Regions from separate parts of the Thioalkalivibrio sp. ALJ1 genome, predicted to be linked through region 2. Evidence: predicted binding sites of a transcription regulator. Region 2 holds the regulator's gene; the other holds the start of a gene.

Region 1 (3,721 bases), 420 kb from region 2:
GCCCGTCGTAACGGACAGGGAGGGGAAAGGGCTTGTCACCCCCCCGGAATCACGCATATCGCTGACACCGGGGAGACACCACCGAATTACCGGATGGCGGGACCCCGCTGGCAACGATATGCACGCTCGCACTGACCACCGGCCCTACGCTCATGCATCCATCGACAACAGTCCATTGACAAACCTCTGCTACTTAAGATGGTCAAAATTGTAACTTCGCATATTCAATGGCGCAACCCTGAAAAGTAAAATACTAGCCAGTCTTTTGTTCAAACCGCTGGATCAGCGCTTTCAGATCGGCGGCCTCGGCCTGCAAGCGGGCACTGGCGTCACGCGCATGTACCGAAACCGATCCGGTCTCGCTGGCCACATCGCGGATCGAGGTCACGTTGCGGTTAATCTCCTCGGAGACCGCGCTTTGTTCCTCGACGGCCGTGGCGATCTGGGTATTCATCTCGGTGATCTGGGCAACGACCTCGCGGATCGTCGCCAGCGATTCGCCTGCCGCCTGCGCCTTTTCCACCCCGTCGGCGGCCTGCTCCTGACTGGCCCGCATCGCGGACATTGCCTCGCGGGCGCCACTTTGCAGGGTCTCGATCATTTTGCGGATGGTCACAGTGGACTCGTCGGTGCGCTGCGACAACGAACGCACCTCGTCCGCCACGACCGCAAAGCCGCGGCCGTGCTCGCCGGCGCGCGCGGCCTCGATCGCGGCGTTGAGCGCCAGCAGATTGGTCTGCTCGGCGATCTCGCGGATCACGCTCAGAATCTTGTCGATTTCCTCGGTGCTGGCCTCCAGCTTGCCCAGCTTCTCGGCTGTCGCCTCCACCTCGGCCGCCATGCGGTTGATCACGGATACCGTATCGTTCACGACGTCCTGCCCGGCGCCGGTCTCCTTCTCGGCGTTGTTGGCAGCCTCGGCGGCGCGGGCGGAGTTGCTCGCCATCTCATGGATGGTCGAGGTCATCTCGTTCATCGCGGTGGCGACCTGGTCGATCTCGTTTTGCTGGCGCTCCACGCCAGAGGCGGTCTGGTCCACGCTGCTGGTCATGGATTGGGCATCATCGTTCACCTCGTCGGCCTTGTCCGCGACCCGGCCCAACACGGTGCGCAGCTTCGCCTCGCCGAACTGCTGCACCAGTTCCAGCGAGGCGCTGTCGTCGCGGCGTCCGGTGTAGATCGACTCCATCACCGGGTTGTCGAACTGCTCCCGGGCCCGATTAACCGCCTGGCGGATTCCGGAAGTGAATGCCAGCGACGCGATGCCGCCCGCGGCAAAAATCAATACCAGCAGGCCCGCCTGCACGAGTGGCGAGGACACCAGAAACACCGCCGCAAGCGCCAGCAGGAAGCCGACAATCCAGGTCCCGGCGAGGCGCCAGGTAAGGCCGTGGTACCAGCGCCGGGCGAAGCTCCGACCCCGCAGGATCGCGGCATACACCTTCTCCGCTCGGGCGACATGCTCGCGCTCGGGGATCGCGCGCACCGACTCGTAGCCGTTCTTGCGGCCGTGCTCGTAGGCGGGGGTCACGAAGGCGTCCACCCAGTAATGGTCGCCGTCCTTGCGGCGGTTCTTGACGATGCCCATCCAGGCCCGGTCGGCCTTCAGGGTCTCCCACATATTCGCGTAGGCAGCCTCGGGCATATCCGGGTGGCGGACGATGTTATGAGCTGAGCCCTCCAACTCCGACCACTCGAAGCCACTGACATCCACGAAGTCATCATTGGCAAAACGGATACGCCCCTTCTCGTCGGTGGCAGAGATCAGGTCGCCGTGCTGATCAATCGAGTATTCCGTCTGGGTAACGGGCAGGTTCTTGCGCATGTCGCACGTCCTTTAGATTTAGCTGCGGGCGCGAGACCCGCGAAATCCGCCATACGCCGTGATCAACCTTCACAAAGGCGCGGATTTTGATCGCCCATATGCGTCTGTTTATCAGTATCGGCCGCCCCGCGAAGGACTTGAGCCAAAAGCCCGGCTCAAGGATCCCTCAGGGGTCAACGGGACGCGCGGCCGCCGCCAGCACGCGACGAAAATCCTCGAAGGCGGCCGGGGTCAGATCCAGCTCGCGCGCACGCCGGTCGGCATAGACCATGCCCAGCACGCGGTCGCCGTCGCACAGCCGAGCCACCAGACAGTCCACCCCGCCGGTCAGGCGGCGGACGGCAGCGGGCATCTCGTCATGGATGCGCTGGCGATCCCACCACTGGGCGGCGTCCTCCTCCAGGACCCGACCCAGCGGTCCGAGCGCGGACCGGTTGATCACAAAGTGGCTGAACTCCGGTTCGTGCAGGGTCCCGACCAGGTGCTCGGCGCGTAGACTCTCCCCATCGCGGGACAGACGGGCGAACACCACCCGGTTCAACCCCACGCCGAACTGCATCACCCGCAGCATTCTGCGGATTCGGGCCTCGCGATTCGTCTCCTGCTCGAGCGCGCGAAGTCCGGTCTCCAGCAGGTCTGCACGTGGCATCAGGGCCAGGCGCGGGCGATAGCGCTCGCTCAGCCAGACGCGACCGGGGATCTGCGGGTCCAGCGGCGCCCGCTGATAAACGGCGACATCCACGTTAAAACGCTCGATGATCGCGCCCACCCGGTCCGCGGCCTCCTTGTCCGTCAGCCCCATCAGACCGGCCAGCAGCCCAAGGTCCCGATCGCCGCGTCCGGTGTCCATGCCGCGGAAGACCTGCCAGGCCACGGCACTCGCGACCATGACCTCATAGGCCCGGTGATGGGCCGCGTTGACCGCGCGCAGCGTGCCCTGAACCAGTTCCGGCAGCGCCATCTGCTCCGCCATGGCGCGCGACAGGTCGTCCGTCGCATACCCCAGCGCGGCGTAGCTGGCCTCGTCCGGCAGGGCACTGAGCTCCAGCATCTCGAGCAGCCGATCTAGGCGCGGCTCGCCCTCGGACAGCAACGCCAGAAGGCCTAGCTGGTTCAGCAGGGCCGCCAGGGCCACCTCGCCTGGCTCGGTGTCGTGGCGCTTGTGCGCAATCTCGCCTGCGATCATTGCTGCCAGCCGCGACTGCGCCGCCAGCTCGCGATAGGCCTGGGGTCTCGTGACCACATCCTCGACGCGCGGGGCCTCGGCCGCCTCCCGGTGCACGTTCTCCAGGCCCAGCATGGAAATCGCGTCGCCCACCGAGTGCACTTCCTGGCGCAGACCGCGACGCGAGGCGTTGGCCCGGCGCACCAGGCGCAGGCTCAGGCCGGGATCGCGCTCGGCGTAGCGCGCCAGTTCGCGCAGGGAACGATTCACCAGGGCATCCGGGTCCGCAAACACCGCATCGCTGGCTTCCAGAATCGGCCATTCCAGCGCCGCCAGGCGCGCGGCCTCTTCCATGTAGGGCGCGTCCTTGTCCAGGGACATGCTGTACCTCGCGCAGGGGAGTCGTTATCGTAAAGCCCGTCAACTATAGCAATGCATGCGGACGGATGGCCTGTCCGACATGGCGCTTAAGCAACGTGGGGTCAGGGTCCGTGAAGTATTTGCTTGGTATCGTCATCGTTTTTTCATCGGTCTTCGGTGGATACTACTTTCATGGCGGCGACCTCCGGGTCATGTGGCAGCCCTACGAGTACTGGATCATCGGGGGCGCGGCGCTCGGGGCATTCCTGATCGCCAACCCGCCCCGAGTCGTCATCACCGTCTTCAAGTCCATCCCCAGCCTGATGAAGGGCAGCAAGTACAAGTCGGACGACTATCTCGACCTGCTGGCC
Region 2 (3,721 bases):
CTGGACTCACAAAGGATCGGCGCGACGCGGCAGCTGCAGGCCTTTGCCCAGATGGCGGGGGTCTCGGTACGTGCGTTGCAAAATGCGCGTGAATTGCGTGACCTGGCCCGGCGGGTGGAGGATGGACACCTGATTCTGGTGGATACGGCGGGGCAGGCCCCGAACGCAGTGGAAGAGGAGTCGTTGTTTGCACATCTGCCGCCGAGCATTCGCGCCGAGAGCTGGCTGGTGGTTTCGGCCACTACTCAGGGCAACACCCTGCGGCGGGTGCTCGAGGCCTTCCGCAAGGCAGAGCCTTCGGCGCTGGTGTTGACCAAGCTGGACGAGGCCGAACAATTAGGTGAGGTGTTGTCAGTGCTGCTGGATCAACATCTGGGGCTGGGATTCGTCAGCGATGGCCAACGCGTCGCGGAAGACTTCCATCGCGTGGATACCGGCCATCTGACCCACTTGGCACTGGATGACGACGCGGATGGTTCCATGGCTAAAGCAAACGCCCGCGAGACCTGGGCCGCCGAGCGCCTGGCGGAGATGGACCCGCCCCGCCGAGCGCGCTCGCAACCGCGCCCGGTCACCAGTGCCGAACCCGCGAGCCTGGAACTGATTCAGCCGGTTGGAAAGGGCCGTTATGCCACGCACTAACAAACCCTTGAAGGTCATCGCAGTCGCCTCCGGCAAGGGTGGCGTTGGCAAGACCAATGTCTCGGTCAACCTGTCGGTAGGACTGGCTCGGCTGGGGCGCGAGGTGATGCTGTTCGACGCGGATCTGGGCCTCGCCAATGTCGATCTCTTGCTTGGCTTGCGGCCGGAACGAACGCTGCACGACCTCGTGACCGGCGAGGTGGAGAGCCTGGAGGAGGTGTTGGTCCAGGGGCCGGACGGGGTGAAGGTGGTGCCATCGGCTTCCGGCATCGCCGCGATGGCGAACCTAACCCCGGCCGAACATGCCGGGCTGATCCATGCTTTCAGCGCCTATCGCAAGCCGTTGGATGTGTTGATCGTGGATACCGCAGCAGGGCTGCAGGAGTCCGTGACCTCGTTCTGTCGCGCGGTTCAAGAGACCCTGGTGGTGGTTTGTGACGAACCCGCATCGATTACCGATGCCTACGCCCTAATCAAGGTGTTGCACCGGGACCACGGCATGCGTCGTTTCCGCATGGTGACCAACATGGTCAGCGGGCGCGAGAGTGCCGACCGCCTGATGCAGAAACTGAATACCGTTTGCGGCAACTATTTGCCGGAGGTGGTCCTGGACCTGGCCGGCTATATTCCCGTGGACGAGCACCTCCGCAAGGCGGTGCAGAAACGCGCGCCGGTGGTCCAGCAGTATCCCGGCAGCCCGGCGGGCAAGGCCTTCGCCGAGCTGGCCCGGACGGTTGATCGTTGGCCGGTCGGCAAGGGTGACCACGGAGGCGTCGGATTTTTCGTGGAACGAATGCTCCAGAGCGCATGATGGCGACCCGAAATCGACTTTCCGGCTACCAAACAACGTCCACCGCATCCGGTGGGCACGAACGGCTGATTGCAGATCACATCGAACTGGTGCATCGGATCGCCCATCATTTGATGGCGCGCCTGCCGTCCTCGGTACAGGTGGATGACCTGATTCAGGCGGGAATGATCGGTTTGTTAGAGGCTGCGCGGCAGTTTGAGGGCGGCCAGGGCGCCACTTTCGCGACCTATGCCGGGATCCGAATTCGCGGTGCGATGATTGACGAATTGCGCCGTAGTGACTGGACGCCGCGTTCGGTGCATCGCAATAGCCGCCGCATCGCCTCCGCGATTCAGGCGGTCGAGGCGCGCGAAGGCCGGGCCGCACGCGGTAGCGAGGTTGCGGCGGAGCTGGAAGTGCCCATCGATCAGTATTACGAGATGCTCCAGGATCACGCCGGTGCCCATTTGTTCGCGCTGGATGACCTCGGCGGCGGCGATGATGGCGCCGATCGGGTGATTGAGGGTCAGGAGGCTTCGCCCGCGCGGAATATGGAAGCGGGCGAGTTCCGCGAGGAACTGGCCGAGGCATTGGGCGACTTGCCAGAACGCGAGCGTCTGGTGCTTTCGCTGTACTACATCGAGGAACTGAATTTGCGCGAGATCGGTGCGGTGTTGGGCGTGACCGAGTCGCGTGTCAGCCAAATCCGCAGTCAGGCGGTGATCCGCCTGCGCGCGCGCATGGGGTCGTGGCTCGAAGACGGCACGGCTTTGCAGTTATTCTAAAACCCACCCTACGAATCCCGGAGTGACGTGTGGACAAGGGAATGAAAATTCTCATCGTGGACGACTTTTCCACGATGCGGCGCATTATCAAGAACCTCTTGCGCGATCTCGGCTTTAACAATACCCAGGAAGCCGATGATGGGAGTACCGCGTTGCCGATGCTGCAAAACGGTGACTTCGACTTCCTCATTACGGACTGGAATATGCCCAACATGCCGGGCATTGATTTGCTCAAGGCCGTCCGGGCGGATGCCAATCTGAAGTCGATGCCGGTGCTGATGGTGACGGCAGAGGCCAAGCGCGACCAGATCGTGGAGGCGGCGGAAGCAGGTGTGAACGGCTATGTGGTCAAGCCGTTCACCGCTGAAACCCTAAAGGAAAAGATCGATAAAATCTTTGAACGTATTGAGGCACAAGGATAAGTTTGTGCCGATAGCGGACCATTTTGGATTGGCGCCAAAGCGGCCCGGTTCGCCTGTAAACACCGCCGGGAGGCATATCCTGGCGGCGGGGTTTCAGCAAGAGGCTTTTCATGACTGAACAGGAACATCCGCCGCGTGACGGACAGCTCGATCTCGCCCGCAAACTCGTCGAGCGACTGGAAGCCGGTGACGACACGGGTGCCCGGGCGTTGGTCCAGGACCTGGCGCGTCCTTATGACCGGGAACTCTTCGATGAACTGGGCAAACTGACTCGAGACCTCCACGAGGCCTTGCAGAGCTTCCGCGGCGACTCGAGACTGGTCGAACTGACGCGGGCCGAGATCCCGGATGCGAAGGAACGCCTGAATTACGTAGTCACGATGACCGAACAGGCGGCACACGACACGATGAATGCGATCGAGTCGAGTCTTCCCATTGCCGAGTCCTTCAGCCAGCAGGCCGCTGAGCTGACAGAAAAATGGACACGGTTTCGTAACCGCCAGCTATCGGTGGATCAGTTCCGGGATTTCGCCCGGGATCTGGATGGCTTCTTTGCCCAGGCCGGTACCGATACGGAAGAACTTCGGCGACTGCTCTCCGAAGTGCTGATGGCCCAGAGTTATCAGGATATTACGGGGCAGGTCATTCGTCGTGTAATCCAGCTGGTGACAGACCTGGAGGAGAACCTGGTCTCCCTGATCCGGCTATCCAGTGGCCGCATGGAGCAGGTGGAGGCGGCCGAGGCCTCCATCGAGCAGAGCAAGGACGACCGCGAAGCCAATCGCAAAGGGCATGGCCCGAGTGTGCCAAAGACTCAAGATTCCAGCGAAGATGTCGTTCAAGGACAGGACGAGGTGGACGATCTGTTGTCGAGCCTGGGCTTTTGACAGCACCCCTCATGCGACTGGCGCCACGGGATTGGAGAGACTGAATGGCCATCGACCCCAACGACGAAATCCTTCAGGACTTCCTGATCGAGGCCGGGGAACTTCTTGAGGGGCTCAACGAGCAACTCATTGACCTGGAGCAAAACCCGGACGACCGGGAGCTTCTGAATGCGGTCTTTCGCAGCTTTCATACGA

Evidence for each region. Region 2 encodes FliA, which starts transcription of late flagellar genes. Its sites were predicted from a motif close to GCTAAAGTTNNNNNNNNNNCNGCCGATA; they were not measured.
Region 1: a site for FliA is predicted at 1,941-1,968, ahead of F462_RS10340 (methyl-accepting chemotaxis protein). Genes of this name have one in related genera too.

What each region holds. Positions count from the first base shown of each region.
Region 1 covers NZ_KN050684.1:1,689,140-1,692,860, forward strand. Annotated here, with positions in the region: gene F462_RS10340 (methyl-accepting chemotaxis protein) at 254-1,825, opposite strand; gene F462_RS10345 (HDOD domain-containing protein) at 1,992-3,371, opposite strand; gene motA (flagellar motor stator protein MotA) at 3,482-3,721, shown strand, end outside.
Region 2 covers NZ_KN050684.1:2,111,805-2,115,525, forward strand. Annotated here, with positions in the region: partial or broken gene flhF (flagellar biosynthesis protein FlhF) at 1-460, shown strand, start outside; gene F462_RS12275 (MinD/ParA family protein) at 629-1,453, shown strand; gene F462_RS12280 (RNA polymerase sigma factor FliA) at 1,450-2,217, shown strand; gene cheY (chemotaxis response regulator CheY) at 2,259-2,639, shown strand; gene F462_RS12290 (protein phosphatase CheZ) at 2,750-3,526, shown strand; partial or broken gene F462_RS14105 (Hpt domain-containing protein) at 3,571-3,721, shown strand, end outside.